DNA from 3 places in the Candidatus Jettenia sp. AMX1 genome. Region 3 is predicted to be linked to each of the others. Evidence: riboswitches for the same ligand, from Rfam matches in the RefSeq annotation. Region 3 holds a riboswitch; each other region holds the start of a gene.
The links. A riboswitch is a leader RNA that binds a small molecule or an ion and turns the genes downstream of it on or off. The one in region 3 is predicted to bind cyclic di-GMP.
Positions count from the first base shown of each region.

Region 1: linked by a shared signal. The riboswitch ahead of FBQ94_RS16960 (two-component system sensor histidine kinase NtrB) and the one ahead of FBQ94_RS14930 (response regulator) in region 3 are both predicted to bind cyclic di-GMP.
Region 2: linked by a shared signal. The riboswitch ahead of FBQ94_RS07445 (HEAT repeat domain-containing protein) and the one ahead of FBQ94_RS14930 (response regulator) in region 3 are both predicted to bind cyclic di-GMP.

Region 1 covers NZ_SZPP01000079.1:1,582-9,349, reverse strand. Annotated here, with positions in the region: gene FBQ94_RS16970 (sensor histidine kinase) at 1-1,924, opposite strand, end outside; gene FBQ94_RS16965 (radical SAM/SPASM domain-containing protein) at 2,233-4,080, opposite strand; cyclic di-GMP riboswitch class I at 4,478-4,565, shown strand; gene FBQ94_RS16960 (two-component system sensor histidine kinase NtrB) at 4,629-5,894, shown strand; gene aroA (3-phosphoshikimate 1-carboxyvinyltransferase) at 6,122-7,390, shown strand; gene ribD (bifunctional diaminohydroxyphosphoribosylaminopyrimidine deaminase/5-amino-6-(5-phosphoribosylamino)uracil reductase RibD) at 7,402-7,768, shown strand, end outside.
Region 2 covers NZ_SZPP01000019.1:10,896-18,663, forward strand. Annotated here, with positions in the region: gene FBQ94_RS07415 (multiheme c-type cytochrome) at 1-888, shown strand, start outside; gene FBQ94_RS07420 (hypothetical protein) at 1,002-1,151, opposite strand; gene FBQ94_RS07425 (hypothetical protein) at 1,126-1,317, opposite strand; gene FBQ94_RS07430 (SagB/ThcOx family dehydrogenase) at 1,505-3,085, shown strand; gene FBQ94_RS07435 (rhodanese-like domain-containing protein) at 3,102-3,542, opposite strand; gene moeB (molybdopterin-synthase adenylyltransferase MoeB) at 3,662-4,471, opposite strand; cyclic di-GMP riboswitch class I at 4,867-5,015, shown strand; gene FBQ94_RS07445 (HEAT repeat domain-containing protein) at 5,376-6,281, shown strand; gene FBQ94_RS07450 (S8 family serine peptidase) at 6,358-7,768, shown strand, end outside.
Region 3 covers NZ_SZPP01000056.1:14,454-22,221, forward strand. Annotated here, with positions in the region: gene FBQ94_RS14915 (fructose-bisphosphatase class II) at 1-2,240, opposite strand, end outside; gene FBQ94_RS14920 (RCC1 domain-containing protein) at 2,438-3,661, shown strand; partial or broken gene FBQ94_RS14925 (transposase) at 3,748-4,325, opposite strand; cyclic di-GMP riboswitch class I at 4,768-4,855, shown strand; gene FBQ94_RS14930 (response regulator) at 5,012-6,721, shown strand; gene FBQ94_RS14935 (HD domain-containing protein) at 6,762-7,385, shown strand; gene FBQ94_RS14940 (hypothetical protein) at 7,558-7,768, opposite strand, start outside.

The DNA.
Region 1 (7,768 bases), on a different contig from region 3:
GGAAAAATCGCTCAAATAACCTGGAAAATTGCTCTTTTGGCAATCCGATGCCTACTCCAGTGTCCCTGATAGCAAATTCTACATAAGGATTTTTTTTTTCTATAGAAATATGAATTTCTCCACATTCCGTATATTTTATAGAGTTATCGATAAGATTGGTGATTACTCGCTGGATTTCATCCTTATCTCCAATTACGGGAGGTACGGTATCGGGGATATGGCCTATTATGGCCAATCCTTTCTTCTCTGCCAGGAGCCTCATACAGGTAATAGTTTGAGTAGCTAGCTCATTCAGATGAAGAATTTCTTTTTTAAATACTAAACGACCCGATTCTAAAACAGAAAGATCAAGAATGCTTCCGATAGTCTTTTGTAATCTTTGCAGGCTGTCGTTAATAATTTTACTGAATTTTTCTTCTTTTGAGCGGTCTATATGTTCTTTTTTTACTTCTTTAGACCAGAGATCAATTGCCATCTGTACCTGGGCAACGGGAGACTTGAGTTCGTGAGATACATCGCGTATCATTTTATCCTTCATCTGATCAAGGGTAAGTAACTCCTTATATGCCTTCTCCAGATTGCTGCTCTGTTTTTCAAGTTCCTGGTTAGTAAGGATTAAGTCTTTTGTCCTTTCTTCTACGGTTCTCTCCAGGTTGGAGGTATATTCCTTAAGTATCTGTGTTTTTTCTTCCAGGAAACAAGCCATTTTATTAAAAGAATTCGATAATTCTCCAATTTCATCATGGGAGATAATTTTCACCCGTTTACTATAATCACCTTCAGAAATACTTTTTGTTATCTCGGTAAGGTAAAGAATAGGATCTGATATTTTCTTTCCAAAAAAGAAGGCAAAGGAGATAACAACGATGGTTATCAGAACCATGATGGGAGCAACAACCATGTGCAATCTCTTGACCGGACCGTAACCTTCCTTTACATCAATCTCTGCAATAATGCCCCAGTTGAGTTCAGGAATCCATTGCCAAAAGCCTAATACCTGTATACCCCGGTAGTCTGTATAACCCTCTCCATCGTATCCATGCCCTCCCTTCAGACATTCCTCAACACTTCGGGTAAACTTTCCTGTTGTCGGATTAATAACCTTAAGCTCAAGGGTTGTTCTTTGATGGACTATTCCAAAATCCTTGAGATCCCGTAAAAATTTCGATTCAGAGATCATATATCCATGTTTATTAATCAGGTATGTTTCTCCCGTTTCTCCTAACCGGACACTTCTCATAAGTCTACTAATTTCCATTACATCTACCCGTAAGCATACGACACCGATAATCTTATTTTCATAAATCACCGGCGTAGTGATATAGAGGGTAGGTAAACCGAATTCTAATCTTCCGTATTCATTTTCTAAGGGAATTACCGAGGGTGCAATGGGTGATACAAAGGTGATGCCATTTACGGCATTTTTGAAGAATTCATATCCCGCCACATTCGTGATTACCTTTCCCGTTGAGGTAGTGATTTTTAAATCTCCGTGGCGGTCACAGATGAAGATTTCTTTATAACCATAAGCCTCTCTAAGGGTATTTAAATGATGAAGCAGCCTATAAAAATTTTCACTCCCCTCGGATTTATAGATTACACCAGGTACATTCGGGTTTTCTGCTATAATCCTGGCATCAGCCTTCCTTTCCTCGATCCATCGTACAATGAGTTCCGACTGCTTATGTCCGACCCCCTCAAGATTTTGTATTAGGGAATCCTGCAAGGCCTTTTTTTCTGTGGGATAAATAAATACCCGCATAATAAAAATAGGAAATACAGAAAGCAGAATAGAAGAAATAATAATCTTTGTTCGTATCGATTTACAGGAAAGTATATGGAGTTTATTGAAAGCCTCAGGAAAGATATTCTCGTAGTTTCGGTATCTTTGCAAGAGCTGTTTTATGAGCACTATAGTATTCATGACAAGTTCTTTTATGAGCTTATAGAGAAGTACTCGGTGTTCGCCCTTATTGAATACTTGGGAAATTCAATATGCCTTGGTTCAGCCAAGGACGATTGAACCAGCAAAATTGTTGCTGAAAGGTGGCATCATTTGATGTACAGGAATTTTTAATTCAGGGTAACTCTTTAGGGTTGCTATCCTATCCCCCGTGCACGTTTAAGCGAGAGGAGGCAAGGCTAAAGCCTTGCCCTACATCATAAAACTCTTGCCCTACATCATAAAACTATAGAGGCCTCATGTGTTTTCATGCCCTTAAGCCCCTGTTTTTACTTGAGTTTATTCTTAACAAAAGAAGGAATATCTTTCATGTATTGATCGATCATTTCGCAGGTAATCATTGCAGCACCTCGCCGGATCGCGAAGCCTTCAATTGCTTTTTTTGCCCTGCCTCTGATAAATATAGGCGCCTTCTCCAGACGTTGCTTTGCTTCCTCTGTCCATGAATCCTTCAAATATGCCTGAAATTTAGTAATGATGCCCTCATTCCTGATAGTACGTTCATCAAGAAATGCCTTAATAGTATCAATAACCTCTTTTTTGTGTGCACTTTTTAACTTTTCTTTGGCCTTATCCCATGCATCCATCCTTAGTTCATCAAATCCGATATTCTTAATACGTTTTGATGCGAGCTGCATAGATTCATCCCGTATTTCGGAAAGGAATTTAGAAGTAATCTCTTTATAACCATGCTGGCGCGCCTTTTTCTGCATAAGCTTATAAATACCTGGCCGTACAAAATCCGGCGCATTTGCAACACGTTTTCGCGCCTCCTCAGCCCAGGGGATTTCACCATCCTGATGTACCTGGCCTCCATCTTCTGTGTTAGTGCCAGCTTTACTTTCACTTTTTGTCGGGAATGCAGTTCTTTTCTTTGCTATCATCTCTTCCCGTGAGGCCCTCATTACTTCCAAGGTTATTTCATGATGGTTGCTCTTTGCTGCATAACCTTCAACATTTTTAATGACCATACCCCGTCCGAAAGAGGGGATTTGTTTCAGGATATTTTTTGCCTCGGAACTCCAGCTCATGGTGAAGTTTTCTTCAACCCCAAAGGTTTCGGCTGGTGCTAATTGGATAACTGTATTGCCATATTTCCCCGGGATATAATTGCACCATCCATCTTCATCCATCTGGTTCCCTGAGGTTGCAAGCGCCCTTGCCCTGCATCCTTTGCAGATGTACTTAAACTCACAGACACCGCATCTGCCATTCAGATCAGTATTTCGCAAAGTTTGAAAATCGGGGGTATTTTTCCAAATCTCCACAAAACTTTTCTCTCTTACATTTCCGGAAACATTAGGCATATAAGGACACGGTGTAACATCGCCTTCCGGTGTGATCCTGCAGTAGTGGGTAGCAGCCGGACAACCGCCAGCATACGTCCTGATGAGTGGAGAGGTGGTATCATGTTCATACACAATCCTTCGGTAGTGTGGTGCGCATTTTGCTCCCACCATCATTTTCCCCTGATAGTTCTTTTGTATAGTATAAAGCTGGTGCAATGCCTGATCGTACTGCTGCGGTGTAATATCGGTCAACTCCTGACCTTTACCGGTACAGACCAGAAAGAATAGGTTAAATACCCTGGCACCAAGATTATATGAGAATTCGATAATATTGGCAATCTCATGAAAATTCTCTTTCGTGACGGTTGTTTGTATTTGGAATTCGATGCCTTGCCTGCGGCATGCCTCAATTCCGTTGAGGGTATCATCCCATGCACGTGAAATCCCCCTGAATTTGTCATGTCTTTCAGGCATTATAGAATCAAGGCTAATACCAATACCGGTTACACCACTTTGTTTCAATCTCTTTGCCACATCATCATCAATTAAATTCCCATTCGTGCCCAGCACTATCATCATCCCTTTCTGAGAGGCATAGGAGGCAAGATCATAAATATCCTTCCTTAATAGTGGTTCTCCACCCGTAAGGATTAGCAGCAAGTTAGGATTAAGCTCTGCCATTTGATCTATAAGCTTAAACCCTTCCTGAGTGCTAAGCTCATTGGCGGATTGCCTGGTTAATGCATTGGTATCGAGGTAACAATGGCTGCAACGCAAGTTGCATCGATAGGTCGTGTTCCAGGAGATTGCATAGGGTTTGTAATTCATTTTAAAAGCCTTTTATTATAGATAATACTAAAGATAATGTGAAAAATGAATCTTTCATGATAATTTTACTATGAGCTGTCTGTGAGCACAATAGTTTTCTCTCTCTGCTTATGATAAGCAGATCTGAGATCGGGCAATGCTCTATGCAAATAATATAAAATTGAGAAAGAAAAAACAATGGATATATCTCTGAATACTCTGTATCAAGGAACATTTGTGTACTACAAGATACATTTTTGTCATGTAAAATTTTTTGAACCTATTTCATACAATACGTATGTTAAGATGAAAAATATGATAAATATTGAGCACTATTAACGATTTGTAGTTGCTATATCGTTTATTGGTATGTAAAATGCTAAACGTAACGTTTGTATCTATAAAGTTAATTTTTGAAACCTGATAAAGGCAAACCATTCGAAAGGATGGGACGCAAAGCCACTGGCCTAAATCTTCATTAAGAATATGGTAGCAGGGTTGCCGGGCGAATACAGCACTCCATAGGCCGCTGTGTTTGTTACGGCCAAATTTTATAAAGGGGTGCTGGCATGTTATTATCTCACGTCTCGAAATTCTTTGTAACAATCCCTATTTTTGCTTTCCATACAAAGAACTGGTTTTGTGCAGAATGGTTATACAAACAGTTTATTCCCTCTGTTGTTGGCTTTTGGAGTATTGTCCGTAACATTATCAGGCGTAAACGTGCTAAAAAGACGCTTCGTGCAAGCGAAAGTAAATATCGGCTCCTCTTTGAGAGTCTTCCTCAGAGAATATTTTCTAAGGATAAAAATTTCGTATACATGTCTTGTAACGAGAATTTAGCCAGAGATCTCCATATCAGGCCAGACGAGATTACCGGAAAGACCGATTATGATTTTTTCCCCAAAGAACTTGCCGAGAAATATAGAACTGAGGATAAGCGGGTTATAGAATCAGGGCAGACAGATGACAGAGAAGAGAAATATATCGTAGATGGACAGGAATTGATTGTCAGGATGGTGAGAACCCCGATAAAAGATGAAAAGGGTAATGTTCTTGGCATCTTAGGCGCATTTCTGGACATCACGGAAAAGATAACCTTGCAAAGAGAAGCTGAACGGTCCAGACATCTGGCATCATTAGGTGAACTGGCTGCGGGTGTAGCCCACGAGATCAATAACCCCATAACCGGTGTTATTAACTGTGCCCAGATACTATTTAATAAAAGTAGCGAAGGAAGTAAGGAAAGGGATATTGCCGGCCGGATTATCAAAGAGGCTAACCGTATAGCGAACATAACCAGCAGTCTTCTTTCTTTTGCAAGATTTGGCGATTCAAAGGAGAAGAAGAGCATCGTTAGCATCCGCGAGATAGTGGCGAATACGTTTGTCCTGATAAAGGCGCAATTGCGAAAAGAGGGTATTACGATAAAGTTAGACGTTTCTCCAAAATTGCCCCAAATTATTGCGCACCCTCAGCAGATACAGCAAGTCTTTCTGAATGCTATCAGTAATGCGCGATATGCCTTAAACCAGAAATATCCAGAGGTGCATGAGAATAAAATCCTTGAGATTATCGGGGAAGAAACAACGATAGACAACCGTCCGGCGGTAAGGATTACCTTCTATGATCATGGCACGGGTATACCTGCCAGGATACGAGATAGAGTAGTAGAACCGTTTTATACCACAAAGCCCCGGAGTAAAGGAACGGGCTTAGGATTAAGCATCAGTTACAGTATTATCAGGGACCATGAGGGTAGGCTTGCCATTGATAGTGTTGAAGGTGTATTTACCAAGGTTATTATAGTTCTGCCAGCATTCAAACCGACATAGCAGATTTTCTTCATTTCTTCGTTAAAATCATATCCACGATACTATTGCATAGTTGTTTCAAATAAACTAAAATATATTCGTTTTAAATTTCTAATCAGGAATAGGTTAAGGCTTATGAGGGACTTTGGGACCGTTTGGGTGTATTGATGAACAGATTTTCATGTCCCCCCCAAAGCAGTGCTGGCGAAATATCATAGTACGGAAATTTTTCATAGGTAAGCTATAAAGTGATCGAAATAAAACCAATAAAAGGAAAAGTCAATGCAGTAGTTAAGGCTCCAGGCTCAAAGAGTTATACAAATCGCGCCCTTGTTACGGCTGCACTGGCTGACGGACAATCTATAATTTCTCATGCCCTTTTTAGTGATGATACTAAATACATGGCATCTAGTTTAAATACCCTGGGAATACCCGTTAAAGAAGAGCAAAATGTTAATAGGTTTGTGGTATACGGTAAGAGCGGAACTATTCCAGTAAAGCAGGCAAATTTGTTTATTGGAAATGCAGGTACAGCGATGAGATTTTTAACTGCTATGCTAACCCTGGGAAAAGGGGTCTATGAGATAGACGGTGTTTCGCGCATGAGGGAAAGGCCTATACAGGATTTACTTGATGGTTTAAGACAGCTTGGGGCAGATGTCAGCTCGAAATACCATAATGGTTGTCCGCCGGTACTCGTCGGAGGAAAGGGATTATCCGGTGGATCGGCTGTTGTAAAGGGAGATTTAAGCAGCCAATACTTTAGCGCCTTATTAATGACAGCTCCTTATGCTCAGAAGGATATCGTTATAGAAGTGAAAGGCAGCCTGGTCTCGAAGCGTTATGTAGATATGACTCTTGCATTAATGCGTCAGTTTGGGGTAAACGTTAGCAACGATAACTACAGAACATTCTTCGTCAAATCCGGGCAACGTTATCGCGCTATGCATTATGAGGTGGAGGCAGATGCATCAGCCGCTTCTTACTTTTTTGCTGCTGCGGCAATTACCGGTGGAAAGGTTAGAGTTGAAGGAATCGGAAGTGATTCCCTGCAGGGAGATATTCACTTTGTAGACGTCCTTAAGGAAATGGGTTGTAAGGTTACGATGCATGTTGATTGGATTGAGGTGCAGGGAGATACGCTGCATGGGGTGGACGTCGATATGGGGGATATGCCGGATGTGGTGCAGACTTTGGCATCTGTAGCGGTATTCGCCCGCGGTAAAACGCGGGTACGGAATGTGAAAAATATGCGTATAAAGGAAACTGACCGTATTTCTGCTGTCGTGAATGAATTGCGCCGGATGGGGATTTCAGCAGTAGAATATGAGGATGGTTTTGAGATTGAACCATCTCTGCCTCAACCGGCAGAAATAGAAACCTACGATGACCATCGTATGGCTATGAGTTTTGCGTTGATTGGGCTGCGCGCACAGGGAATATCTATAAAACATCCGGAGTGCGTATCCAAGACATTTCCTGATTACTTCCGGAGATTAGAGGAGTTACGGCCATAGTTTGCTGCGTTATGACTACAGTAAATACTGATGAAAAATACATGATGCTTGCGCTGGAATTGGCAGAAAAGGGAAGGGGAAAAGTAGAGCCTAATCCCATGGTAGGCGCCGTACTTGTAAAAAATGACGAGATTATCGGAACAGGGTATCACCAGATCTTTGGGGGGGCGCATGCAGAAGTGCATGCAATTCATGAGGGAGGAGCAAACTGCAAGGGGGCAACACTCTATGTTTCCATGGAACCCTGCGCGCATTATGGTAAGACGGCGCCATGTGTTGATGCCATTGTTAAGGCAGGTATCGGGAAGGTGATAGCTGCAATTATCGATCCTAACCCTATTACATCAGGTAAAGGAATACGAAAATTAAAGGAGGCAG
Region 2 (7,768 bases), on a different contig from region 3:
TCTCCTGAAACCATTCATGGAAGTCAGTACTCTGAGTTGCATACACGCTCGGAATTCTGTGGGGGGTGTCATGATGTATCACACGCCGGAAATGATCTCCCTATAGAACAAACCTATACGGAATGGAGGCAAGGTCCATATAATACAAATGATCCGGAGACGACCGTGCATTGTCAGGATTGTCATATGAGACAGCGTCCCGGTTTTCCCAGCACTGGCAGCACTGACAGGCCTGACAACCCTGGTCTGGCATCGCCCGAAATTATGGGAGGTAAGAAGCGTCCTCATATATGGACACATTACTTTGTTGGCGGAAGCGTTTCTCAGATTTCTTTACCGCCTAACTCAGAAGTACAGCCCCAAATGGCCATTGACAGATTGAAGAACGCTGCAACTCTCGAAGTTGTGGCGAATCCAAACGCAAAAAAAGGCGATATCCTGAAATTCCAGGTAAACATAAAAAATACCGGCGCAGGGCATTACTTACCTACAGGGCTTACCGAGCTGCGCCAGATGTGGTTAGAAACTTCTGTGACAGATGCAGAAGACAAAATTATTTATCAAAGCGGAAAAGTAGATGAAAAAGGGAACGTCGATCCTAATGCTACCATCTATCATACCGTATTTGGAGATGAAAACGGCAAACAGACACTTCACGTGTGGACTGCCACACATATTATTTCAGATAATCGTATTCCTCCAAAAGGTCAAAAAGAGGAACATTTTGTTTGTTTAATTCCAGGTGATGCTAAATCTCCATTGAAGGTAAAAGCCGTTTTACACTATCGGAGCGCACCACAGGATATCGTAGATACGCTTCTTGGTGAGAAATCCATAAAACTTCCTGTAATTGATATGGCAGAGATATTAGCAGAAGTTAATTTATAGTTGTTTTTTGTACTACGCTGTTCTATGGTCTGGTTTTTATAATACATGATAATACGTAAACAAATCCTCTATGAAAGGGGATTTGTTTACTATAATCATAGTGAAGCCTCTTTTTACCCTCGGGGTTTTGCTAGTATTTCAAGTACTTTAAGATCTAAGAACCTCTTTGATGTTGCCGATTTTACTATACATACCGTATCAGCTCCTCTGCCGGTTCCTGCTACGGCAACAACTTCTTCAAATTCCGGGATAAGGTCCTCCATCACATGCTTCCATTACAATCTCACAACAGACCTTAACTCCTTCGCCAAAACGCCGTAATGATTGGGCAACAATCATTGTCGGGTAAAGACCATGAAATTTCTGAGTAAATGCAGTCTCGATGGAATGGGTAAGGATGGTGCTGGTAAAAATCTTTCCTCCCTGCATTAAAATCTCTTCTTTATTTTCAGATTTTTATGTAGCTGTGTGCTATTACCTGGATTATAAAAAAAGATTTTACCATATAAATCTTGTAAGTTGTAAGAAAAAAGTCAAAAGAAATATTCATGTTTATACTCAAAAATGTTTCCACACAGGTATTGCATACACGGCACAATTCTTATACAATGCCTGAATGAAATCTATTCGTGAATACCATGAGACAACAAAACATAGTTGGGAGAAACTTTATCAGAATCAGCATGTTCTTGACTGGTCAAATCAACCGAATCCTTTTCGTACCTATGTAGGTTGCCCAAAAATAGATTTGGGAAATAGCTTTGAAAAGATGCATAGCCCATTATCGTATGTTTGGTCTTTTACTCATAATAAACCAAGGAATAACCCTGTTACGTTAAATACCTTATCCACACTCCTGTATTATTCAATGTCTATCAGTGCATGGAAATCTTATCCGGGTGTAGAGCCATGGTCGCTGAGGGTAAACCCAAGCAGTGGAGATTTGCATCCTACAGAGACACATCTTTATATTCATAACGTGAAAGATATTCCATCAGGTGCATATCATTATTTTGTGAAAGACCATCAGATCGAGCAAAGAGTTATCGGGGATATAATCCCTGTTTTGTGGGAAAGATTTGACGGTATTTCTAAAACGCCTCCAATTATTATCGGGTTACATAGCATCTTTTGGCGCGAGGCATGGAAATATCAGTCCAGAGCTTTACGGTACTGCTATCTTGATGTGGGACATGCAATGGCATCGATTATGGTAGCGGCACATGCGCTGGGATTTTTTGTGCTGTCCGTTGGAGCGTTCAATGATGATAGTATGCGCCAATATCTTTGTTTTGATAAGACGGACGAGCAATTGCTTTTATTTTTGGTTCTAAGTAGTGATCAACCTGTTATTGGTGCGAATCGGAAGGAATTTCAAAAGGTCGATATAGGTGCCTCAAGGTATACAAACAGGCTTTCGAGCAGAGAAGTAGATTATCCACGTATCCGTATGGGACACGCACTTACTGGTAGAACGTATCACATACGTATTCCACAACAAGATAAATCATTTGTAAATTATTTGCCGTATACAAGAGATAAACAATGTGGGGAAATTAATACAATAATACCGGCTGTCGAATATTCATTAAAATGGACTATCAGACACAGGAGAAGTGCACTTGATTTTGATGGTAAAACACCGTTGTCTTTGCCGGAGTTTCATTTTCTTATGCAACTTTTATGCTCCTCATATAAAGCTGATTTCTTGATCCGAGAGGGGCCACCACTAGTCGTTCCCTACCTATATATTCACCGTATCGAGGGCTTGGAAAGAGGTGTGTATTACCTTGATAGAGTACAAAAGCGGCTACTATTAGTGTCCAGAGGTGATGTGCAACACAGTGCAAAGGAACTAAGTTTAGATCAAGACATTGCCGGTGACTCGGCTTTTGCCATCAGCTTTATGAGTAACTTTGAGTATGCGTTACTAGCTTATGGTGACCGAGGATATCGCTATATCCATTATGAAGCAGGATTTCTGGGACAGGTTTTATATTTAGGTGCTACAGCAATGGGATATGATGCTACTGGTATCGGTGCATTTCTTGATGATGATGTACATACCTTTCTGAAGACACCAGCAGAACAACAGGTAATATACCATTTCACTGTTGGGAAAAGGGTCGATGACCCTCGTATCTCAACACTTCCTGCCTATAGTCATCTCCATGATTTCGAGGAAGATATACCATAATACTTAATACTATCGATTAATGCTTTTCTACAGGATAGCCTTCCTCCTGCCACTTGTTAATGCCTCCTTCCATGTTGTACAATTCTTTTAATCCTTTATCTTTTAATAGCTTACATGCCTTTGCACTACGTACTCCGGCGGCACAATGAACAATTACTTGCTTATCTTTTGGTATTCTTTCGATATTTTGCTCAAGTTCCTGAATAGGAATAAGATTAGCGCTTTTTAAGTGTACCTTATCATATTCTTCCTCAGTTCGCACATCTAATATAAATATATCCTTTTCATGATCTATCAATTCCTTTGCCTGTTTAGGTGTTATATTTTTTACTTCTGTTTTTGTATCCTCTTTGTCTGCATGGAGCTTTTTAAAGATAAGGATGCCCATGATAGTATTTAAGAATAAGATCATACCTACAAGCAAGCCTGTTACTCGTATATATCGTTTTATAGCCATATGGTTTCCTCCTCTGAAATTTCTCCCGACAGTTTATACCCACAGGTGAGTTTGAGGGATTACTATCGAATTGTAAATAAAACTTATACATGATAGATACATTCTCCTGCCGGTCTTATTTAACCATGAGTCTGGCAGAATTCTTCATAATCAATAAGCTCTTTGATGGTAGCTTTATCGCTGCATACCGGACAGTTAGGATTCCTGTGTATCTTGACCTTTTTAAATTCCATATTTAATGAATCATACATAAGCAATTTTCCCTTTAAAATCTGCCCTTTGCCAAGAATTAATTTCACAACTTCTGTAGCCTGAATAGAACCTATTACTCCTGGCAGCACGCCTAATACCCCAGCCTCCTGACAGGAGGGTACCAATCCGGGGGGAGGGGGCATTTCATATAAACAGCGATAGCAAGGCCCATCAAAAGGTATGATTGTTGTAACCTGCCCCTCAAACCGGAAGATAGAACCGTGGGAAAGCGGTTTTTTAAGAAAAACGCAGGCATCATTCACAAGATATCTTGTAGGGAAGTTATCGGCGCCATCGAGAATTACATCGTAATCTTTGATAATATCAAGGATATTTTCTGAATTCAAACGATCTGTATAAGGGATTACCTCTATGTCGGGATTTAGCGCCTCAAGGGTTTCTTTGGCAGAGATAGCTTTTGAACGGCCGACATCTTTGGTAGCATGTAAAATTTGCCGCTGCAAATTTGAATGGTCTACACAGTCACTATCTGCGATACCGATCTTTCCGACTCCTGCAGCAGCAAGATAAAATGCAGCCGGAGAGCCAAGACCCCCCGCGCCTACGAGAAATACCTTCGCCTTTAAAAGTTTCAACTGGCCCTTTCCTCCAACTTCAGGGAGGATAATGTGACGTGAGTAACGCTTTATCTGTTCTTCTGTAAATGGCGATGACATTGTATTCTTCCTATGCATTATGGATAGTTATATACGAAATTTGTTCCTCGTTGCAATGTAATTTTTCCCATAAAAAAGGTCATGCACAGGGGCATGACCTTAACTTCTGCAAGAATCTTCATTTTGTTCAAGATACTATTAGGGTTATTATCTCATTATTCTGAGAGAATAATGACCGAATACTCATTGGTCATACTACAATTACGAGAAATTTAATATCTGATTATAGCAGACAATATTTTACGATTCAATAAATTTTAGTCATTGTCTTATCATTTGTCAGGACAGGAACTTTTCTCTTTTTCGTTGTAAAGGTTTAACATCAGAATTAAAAATTTTAATTGACATAAAATATTGTACATGTTATAAAGCAGCTGCTTAAAGTAGAGAAAACATTGTGACAAAGGCAAACCCTGAGTGATCAGGGGACGCAAAGTAAAGGATCTTGTAACAGTGGACAGTGTTCGTGAACAGTGTCAGTATACGTAACAGACACTCTCGTTCATAACTGGCACGATAGAAATAAGATGGCCTTGCTACCGAAAATGTCTTACAAATTTAACATGAGGAAATATAGCCTTACTTCAGAAAATGTTTTCAGAAGTAAGGTTTTTTATTTTCCTGATAGTTGCAAAAAGATCGCATCCATCTTTATCATCCGTGGAACGAAGAGTATCGCTTTTTCACGGGCGGGAGATTCTTCACTCCGCTCCGAATGACTACCAAACTTCACCTTGCTAACGATTACAAATATTTAAAAGTCCTGAAACCAGAGAAAAGCTTTACATAGAATTTGATGCATATAGAGAGTCATAAAATACCTTTTACGATATTCCTCCTGTTACTTTACATTAGCTTATTTTTTTACCCGTATTCAGCACAAGCTCAGCAAGGGGTTATACCATTGAAAGTTGCATGGAAAGAGCAGCGTCTTAGTGTAATCGCAGAGAAGGCTCCGCTCTCAGACATACTTTACCAGATCTCTTGCCAGACACGAATAGAGATTCATGGTTCAGAGCGTCTTCAAGAGCCAGTGAGTATCTGCTTTTCCGGACTTACCCTCCATGAGAGCTTAAAAAAACTTCTGGCCCATGTAAATTACGCTATTTTTATGAAAGCGGCTTCTCATGGTGAAATATTACCCCGCCTGCTGATCATAGGACGCCGGCCTGTTTCATCCTTAGAGTCTGTCGTTTTTCAGGAGGATGAGAAAACGGAAGGTGAGTTTTTCTATAATAATCTTCAAGGTCTCGACCTCAACATGCGTCTTGTAAAGATTCAAGAACTCTTAGAAATAAATCATCCGTATATAGAGGATATTCTTTACTCAGCAACGAGAGATTCAGACCCCTTAATCAGAGAGATTGCATATAAACAACTTCATGAAAGGGGCTATAGAAGCGTTGCCGGTTTACTTCTCAACGATAGCCGAAGTACAAACACTGATATTCGCAAAACAGCTATTTCGTTACTGGGAGAGCTGTTTGGTTCAGGTGAATTATTTGGCTCAGATGCAATGGAGATATTAAAAGATGCAACGGAAGATGATAATACTGATATACGGCATATGGCATTCAGCCAGCTATCTCATTTGTCTGCTCAGGATGGATTACCTATTTTAAGGGCGAGATTAACCCATCCTGATCCTGAAATAAGGATAATGGCAATAGAGGCAATGACATCCAAAGGCGAAGAATTTGCCCTTGAAGCAGCAAGAGTAGTTCTCCATGATAGTGATGAATTAGTGCGTAGCAAGGCAGAAGGGCTTATGTATGAGTTAGAGGCAAGAAAGGAGGTAAGAGAAGAATAACATACGTATAAGCGAATAGAGTTCTGTGGTTGTAATGATGTTTATCATGAAAACAATAGAGAAAAGGAGGGGTTGTATGAGAGGAAAGGTTTTTTTGTCCGTTATGTTTGTCCTATCTATGGTATTGTCCAATTCGATAGGTGCAATGGCAGATGAAACACAGAATAAAAAACTCGGATACGGTTTTGAGCCTGGGCTGGTTGCCGGGAAAGATTATGTTGCAGGTCAGTTGATCGTTGGGATCAAAGAAGGCATGAGTACGCTTGCTATTTTCAAGGTAGCTAATGCATCAGGGGGCAAACTGGTAAAGAAAATGGGGAATACTGCTGTTCTGCTGCAGTTTTCATCCGAAGAAGCAGTAAAGGATGCTGCTCATTCTCTTATTAAACTTCCCAATGTATCGTTTGTTGAAAGAAACGGTTTTATGAGTATTCCGCCCAAGCCGCTTCTTCCTGATATAAGAGGGCAGAAGAATAAAGGGTTACAGAATAAAAATTCTACCCCTGGCGATATGAATGCTCAATCCGTATCTGCCGATGCGGGAACCGGATACCAGTGGCATCTTACCGTAATAAGAAAGACAGCTGCGCTTGGGGCGCTCTCTGCTACACCGCCAACAGTTGCAGTAATTGATACCGGTGTGGATTACACCCATCCTGATCTTTCCGGTAAGGTCTATTTAGGGAAAAACTGTGTTGCAAATAATTTCGACCCTTACGATGATAATGGGCATGGTACTCATGTTGCGGGGATTATTGCAGCAAAGGCAGGTAACGGTCAGTATGGAGAAGGAGTAAGTCCGAATTCTAAAATATTAGCCGTGAAGGTTCTTTCAGCCAGCGGATCTGGTACCTTTTTCGATGTTGCAGAAGGTATGAAATACGCAAGAACAGCGGTTACAACACCTCCTACAAAAGTGATAAATATGAGCCTTGGAGGTCCTGCCAGCGCGCTCGTTGCTGCTGAGGTGCTTGCTATCAAAAATGCAGGAAAGGTGCTTGTAGCGGCTGCCGGTAATTCTAACACTACCACCCCTTCATATCCTGGAGGTGATGTGAATACTGCCCTTCGGGTTATGGCTACGGAAGAGAACGATGCCAGGGCATGGTTTTCAAACTTCAGCCCATCTGCGACCCCAGGCCAATATAATATTGCGGCGCCTGGATGGGAAATATTATCGACGACTCCTGCGGCAGGATATGCGCCTATGTCAGGTACTTCTATGGCATCACCGGTAGTGGCCGGGGCAGCCGCCCTTGTGTGGGGACAGTTGCCAGCCCTTACGCGGGATGGCTTAGTTGCGCGGCTTGTAACAAACGGAAAATTGATAGGCAAGGGTTTTCCCGTTAGAACCCGAAGGGTCGATGTGCGTCAGGCGTTACTCGGTACTACTGAGAGAGCTATCGTGGGAAGGATACTTGACCCGGTTACCGGCAAGGCGCCTAGTTCGCCTCTTGCTCCCGCAAATGCCAGATTATTCTCAGGAG
Region 3 (7,768 bases):
AGTTCATCCATCATATTCTCATATCTTCTTTCCATCGCTTCGACAAGACTAATACTCAGGGGAATATGAGCATCTTCCAGTTCATTTTGGCTTTCTATTCTTATCCGTGGAAGGAGTAATTTTGTGAGACTGTCCAGACCCAATCCTTGAACACGGTAAAGATCACTTACGGAACGAAATGTCTTCTTTTCCCTTTTATAATTAAGAATACTGTCTATCTCGTCTTGTATCATTCCGAATTCTTTCCTCAGGAATAGAGAAAGTTCATCATCGTTTGCCAGATTCAACTTCTTCTGTAATCCAAGTAATTTGGTAAGAATGGCTAATTTATAGGAAGGTTTTTTCCCATGTAATACCGTCCTCCTAAGAAAAATAAGCCAGGGCGCTCTACAAAAGGGCTTTACATATCCTTCATTCCCATAAAAAACTTCCAGTGCAATTCCCAGCTTATATCGTTCCCAACCTTCTGGTTCTTTATATTCATGTTCCTCATATACTCTGTCAATCAGATGAAAATATTCTTCCATCATCCCCTTCATATGGATAGAATCCACCTTCCGATAAAGTTTCAATTCATGTGTGCTATATTTCAAAGCTTCTTTATAGTAATTGATAGCTTCCCCATATTGGCGGTAATGGCAATACTTATCGCCGAGATACTCGTAGAATCTTTTTATCATTCTTGCAGATCTGATTCCTACATCATCTTCCTTGCCTAAACGGTATATCTTTTCAAAATGACTTATTACTGCTTTTGCATCTTGAACAGGCTTATTCGTAAGATCATCCAGTCCTTCTATATATTCATACAAAAAATCACATTTTTGGGCTAAATCCTTACTTACCCCCCCACACATTCTGGCCTTTTGTATACAATCTTTTGCCCTTTGAAACATGCCAAACTCTGCATACGCCTCTCCCAACCGGACAAGGATATCCCCAACCGCCTTATCATGTACTTCAGCAAAACGCCTGTATTGTTTCATGTATTTGCTGATTGCTGTTGTATAAATAACCGGTACAATCTCGATCTTTCCAGCATAAATGCGAATTACGTGTACGGTAATTTTTCCTGTTTCAGGTTCTATCTCCACACCTGGCACCTCTCTTCCATCCGGGAATCTTATCCATGGGGTTTTTTTTATAATACTTGCCGTAAAGACCTTATCCTTACCTCTGGCTAATACCCTTGAGGATAAGACGGTATCCCACGACATCTCATTTCCTTTTTCCGTGCCGGGTCTGACAATTTTAAAATTCTTTAAAACGTCCACTTCGTTCTTTCTGAAGTGATTCCAGTTATCGATCCTTCCCAATAATTTTCCATCTTGCGCCACATCAGCGGGCAATATTCTCAGGGTCATCTCACCACCTAATTCTTCAACAATAATGGCGCTTAAAATCGCCTCAGGAACTCCACCCACACCTATGATCAGATCAATTTCATCTCTCGCAGCCGCCAGGGTAGGGGTAAGGTCGTCATCCTTGACAAGGCTTAATTGAGCGCCATGATCTTTAATTGTTCTGACAAGCTTCTCATGCCTTAATCTGTCCAGGACAACAATTTCCATTTGCTTGATTTCACTACGGATATTGTACTCAACAATTTCTTTGCCTTCCCTTTTCAGAATATGTTCAGCCATGAGGTACAAATTTCTTGTAATGCCATTGATTACACTAACACCAGCGCCTTTATATTTACTTCCAACGATTGTCTTGACCCCATACATATCGGGAGAGTTGAATAATCCTCCCCTTTCGCTGTATCCAACAGCAAAGATTGCCCCTCCTGCGAATTCCTGACTGACCAAACACCGGTCATTCTCAAAAGCGCTGAGCACAATATCCGCTTCATTATCCCCCCATCCGGTAACAGCGCCAAATTCTTCCCCGATATATAACATAGGCATATCCTTTCGTTCACCCTCTGCATTCACCACATAAGCCTTCCACCAGTTGAAACTGTTATAGATATGCCTGAGCCACCAAATAGCCATGTTGCGTAAACGAAAAATATTAAACCCTTCTCCATTGGTACTGAAATACCGCAGAGACCTTGCAGCAACGATCCCAACGGCATGCCGCAACTCGTTTCTGTTTACCAGTTGAAGCCCCTCGCCAGATGTCCTCAAGTTATTCCCTTCAGGGATACAGACATCAAGGATGCACGGGTCGCCTATCCGCTCTGAATTAAAACTCTCATCCTTTATGAATGGAATACCATTTCTTATTATCTTCATGTTAATTTAAGAAAAACCAAAAATATCAAAGACCTTTATAATATACCCTCTTATTCTCGTTTTGTATAATTTTTTTACATTTACATTTCTTTATTATATATTCTTTCCCTTTGCTTATTTTACTATTATAATTGTATTGTCTCACATTTTTCACCATAATGTATAAACCATAATAAATTAATCTTAGAATACCTATTATGACATATGAGAATTCAAGAAAAATTGATGTAAAACAAAGTAACAGTACCTTAGACGTGCCTATGAAAATTGTGCAATTCAACCCTATGCACAGCAAGCTTGCCATCCTATACTTGACTGCAGTTTTATTTCCCTTATTTTTGATTACTACCCGTATACCTATCTTTGCATCGACAATCTTACAGGTCTCAGGTGGAAGTTTTCACAGCATCGCCCTGAAATCCGACGGCACTGTTTTGACCTGGGGACAAAATATGCATGGGCAATTGGGAGATGGAACAAACACCGACAGGAAAATACCCGTACAAGTAAAAGACCTGAATAATGTAACCGCTATTGCCGGAGGGGCATGGCATAGCGTTGCTTTAACATCAGATGGCACAGTATGGACTTGGGGGAGCAACTGGGCTGGGCAACTGGGAGATGGTACGACAAAAAGCAGGAATAAGCCTGTTCAGGTAAATAATCTTAAGAATATTACTGCAATTGCCAGCAAAGGACTGCATAATCTTGCTCTGAAATCAGATGGTACAGTCTGGACATGGGGGCGGAATATCTACGGTCAATTAGGCGATGGAACCACAACAGATAGAAACACACCTGTACAGACAAGAAGCCTGAACACTATAATCTCCATTGCCGGAGGGGGATATCACAGCCTTGCACAAAAGGCGGATGGCACAATCTGGACATGGGGATTGAATCAATATGGACAACTGGGAGACGGAACTATTACCAACAGGACCATTCCCGTTTTGGTGAATGGAATTAAAGACGTCAGCATGATCCGTTGCGGGGGAGATCATAGCATTGTCCTGAAGAATAACGGTACTATTTGGATATGGGGATTTAATCAACACGGTCAGCTGGGGGATAGGTCAACCGATAACAGAAGTACCCCGGTTCCTATGGGCGATCTTAAAAACATCATGACAATTGACGGTGGAGGAGACCACAGTCTTATCCTTAAATCAGATGGTACGGTCTGGACGTGGGGGAATAACGAGAATGGCCAATTGGGAGATGGTACTACCATGAGCAGAGCTACCCCCATCCAGGCAAGCACATTGAGCAATGTTACTGCTATTGCCAGTGGGGAACAGCACAGTATTGCCCTGAAGTCAGATGGTACCATATGGGCATGGGGATCAAATAGAAATGGTCAATTGGGGGACGGATCTATCTCAAATAGAAGTACTCCGGTTCTTGTAAAAATTAAGTAAAGAAAAGCAACAATACAATTTACTGCATACATGCTTCTGGTAGAGAAGCAAGATTTTGTGTCTCTATTTTATTTTTCCAGAGCGTGTTATGCACTTTGAAATATCACCTCAGCAAATCTTCTTAGCATGAGTATGGCGAAAGCAAGGAAATGAAGACCCGTCAACACTTCAGGCAGTCGCTCATAATCCCTTACGAGTCTTCTGAACCTGCTCTTCCATGCAAAGGGTCTCTCAATGACCCATCTTTTGGGGAGAAGTACAAATCCTTTTTTTGTATGAGGGAGCTTCATCACTTGAAGCTCTATTCCACGCCCTTTTGCCTGATCACCTGTGTAGTCTTGATTCACAAAGGTTATCAAGGCGGATTCTCCCGTTACTTCCTGAATCTCTTGGCACAACCTCTTCACCTTGGCTCGTTCCTGCTCATTGGCAGGAGTTACATACAGAGCCAGAAGATGCCCGAGGATATCAACAGCCATAGGGATCTTGCTTCCTTTCCGGCTCTTTCCTCACTCTCAGGTGTAGACTGAATAGTCTGGCTATCGATAATCGCTCTGGAAGGCTCCTTTTTCCTTCCTTCAGCCAGTCTCAGAATCTCTCGAAGATCATGAACAACGGCCTCAAAGACTCCGGCTCTTATCCATCTCGTAGCTTGCTGGTAGATGGTATATATACCAGGAATGTGCATGAATGTACATGAAATTCATAAAATATTAACCACAGATGGACTCTGATATACACAAATAAGATAGCAGATTAAATATCCCCTTTATTAATTTTTGTACAATTGTGTACAAGTATGTACGTAATCACCTGTTAAAACGCAAAATAGTTATCCTCACAACAATGAACCTTTCATACATTAAAAAACTGATAAAATTATCACATATACATAAGTATGTAAGCACAACGCCATTTGCAGGTTATATATATGCATATGAGTATTTGCCCTACACTAAATACAGATTGAATAATTCCAATAAAAAGCAATCTTGATTCATTGGCATTTTTCTTGCTAAATACTTTTATTTAAAACGTTTATAAAGATCATAGTAAGTACTGTTGATATCAAATCGGTTCTTTTGAAATAAAGGCTTTTGATAAAAGCCCGAAAATGGCAAAACATTCGAAAGGATGTGGCGCAAAGCTACTGGCCTAAGTCCTCTTACAGGATATGGTTGCAGGGTTGCCGGAAAAGATCATCTCATTATATGATTGTTTTAGTACAATCATATTTTTACATAAACGGGATACTGCGATCATAATATTTTCATATTTATAACCTACCAGTAGTTACATCTCCATTTGCGTCATTCCTGTTGCTACCGTATATTTCCTTAAGAAAATAAAATGACTTTAGAAACTGTAAAAAATCGCCTTGTTAAACAACCGCCCCATCTTCGCATTCTTGCGGCTGAGGACGAGGAATCAGTTCAGCAGGTTTTAAAGATTACGCTGGAGTATGAGGGACATCATGTTATCATAGTGGAAAAAGGCGAGGAAGTCTTTTATACCTTAGAATCAGAAACTATAGATCTTCTCATTTTGGATAGTGATCTTCCTAATATCTCCAGTATTGATATCTGTTACTATTTAATGAATGATCTTTTGTGGCAATCACTACCCATTATCATGCTTACAGAGGATCAGACTATTGAAGATAAGTTGAAAGGTCTGCATGAGGGTTTGGACTATTACATTACAAAACCATTTACAACCGATGAGTTACTCACATGTCTGCATAAGGTTTATGAGTATTATCAATGTACCAGAGAAGTTAGTCCTCTGGCCCGACTACCCGGCAATATCGCAGTGGAAAGGGAAATTAGCCGCAGAATAGTACAACAGCATAAGTTTTCAGTATTGTATTGTGATATTAATCATTTTAAATCATACGATGATACTTATGGACTTATCCATGGAGACGCCGTCATACGCTCTACAGCAAGAATTCTTTTGTCATGTACAGACCATCATAAAGACCTCGCAGGATATATAAGTGAGGATAACTTCGTCATTGTAACTTCGCCGGATAGAGCCGCTTCTATTTGTGAATCTGTTATTGAAAAGTTCGATACCCTGATTCCAAAGCTTTATGATGAGTCTCATCGAATAGCAGGATTTGTTGTAACCCAGGAACGGGAAGGAGTTCTGCACAAATTTCCCTTAATTTCGATTGCTATCGGCGGTGTAAGCAATGAATGGAAAGAGTTAACTTCGGTGAGAGAAGTTAGTACTATTGGCATAGAGATGAAGCGTTTTGCCAAACAAAAGGGTAAGGGAAAGTCTGCCTATGCTTTTGATCGCCGCAGGAATCTGATCAGGGAGGATATTACTTCTTATCTCAATAGAATTGCCTTTGAGGACGTCGGGGGAATATCGTATATTTTAAAAAAAAGCCATCAAAGACGGATTGCAAAAGTCCTCCAAATGATTAAAAGTGAACTATCGGTACTTCAGAACAAAGGCAATATGGAATTATTGAGTATTGGTTGTGGAAATGGGATAATTGAAAGGCAGATCATGGACCTGGGAATCAAGGTTTGGGGAGTAGATTCTTCCAGCAAGGCTCTTATCGAGGCTCAAAAGAAGGGTATAGAGGTTTCTGTTGCTGATGTTACCGAAGGCTTACCGTATGATACTAATCGATTTGATATGATATTTGCAGGAGAAATCATCGAACATATTATTGATACTCAAAAATTTCTGCTTGAAGTTAAAAGGGTTTTAAAACCAGGAGGAACTCTTATTCTTACAACCCCAAATATGGGCAGATTGATTGATCGCATTCGATTTCTCTTTGGAAAAGCGCCAAAACACGCTTCTCCTCTGAATATTTTACATGTGCGGCCTTTTACTTTTGATTCTCTCAAAACAGCTCTGGAAGATGCCGGATTTACCGTAACCAAGATAGCATCGAACGTAATGGCTTACGATATCACGTTGATATTCAATTTTAAGTCCACCTGGTTATCTAATCTTTTTCCAACACTTGGGAAAAATCTTATAGTTAAGGCTTTTTCATCCCATGACCCTTTCCGGAAACTCAAAACAGTATGATGCTTTACATCTCTGTAATTTTTATTATTAAGGAGTTCATATGAAATTTAAAAATAATCCTCCAATCGACTATATAAAGGAAAAAAAGGTCAATGAGGTTATAAAGATATACTTTGAGTTTAATCACTTAAAACAACTCTATAGGCAAGGTTGGCTATTGAAAAACATTCCGGAGGAGAAATGTGAGAGTGTGGCTGATCATATCTATGGAGTAACCATGCTTTCTTTTATTGTCGCTCATGAGTTTTTTCCTGAATTGGATATAACCAAAATTATCAAAATTGCTCTCATACATGATTTGGGTGAAGCGCATGTAGGAGATTTGACACCTCACGATCAAATACATCCTCATAAGAAGGAAAAAGATGAATACGAGGCGATTGCTCAAATTCTTTCAAAACTTTCTACAGGAAAAATGTATTTGAATTTATGGAATGAATTCCGGAACCAGAGTTCTCTAGAGAGTAAATTTGTCAAACAAATGGACCGTCTGGAGATGGCTTTGCAGGCGAGCGTTTATGAGAATTTAGGTTACGGGAATATGCAGAATTTTTTTGATCATGTACAAAAAAAGCTATCGGATGAGGAACTCAAGAATATATTTAAAGACATAGGCTATATCAGAAGGCGGTCTTCCGGTATTGATTTTAAAATGCCGGAATGAAAAACGATTGTATTGCTAAAGAGTTTTAGCAGTTTATAAAATCAGCCGAACTTCTTAATAACAACTATAGCGTTCTCTGTAGTAAACTACTCCTATTTACAAAGACTTAATTGATCCCTCAAAATAGCTCTCAAAAATATTAAGGAGTTCTTTCTGATTCATACTTCTCTGCTTATCTGTAAGATGGGAGCATACCTGCTTTTTTATATTTCTTATTTTTAATAAATTTATTACCTATTGCCTGAAACCATATTCGATGATACTTTCTGTCAAAAACCAGGTATGCAGGCTCACCACAATGACCCTCGCACGATGACCATGTTGATATCCCAATGGAAGAAACAGATATCACAAGACGAGCTATAAAGGGTTCTAAATCATAT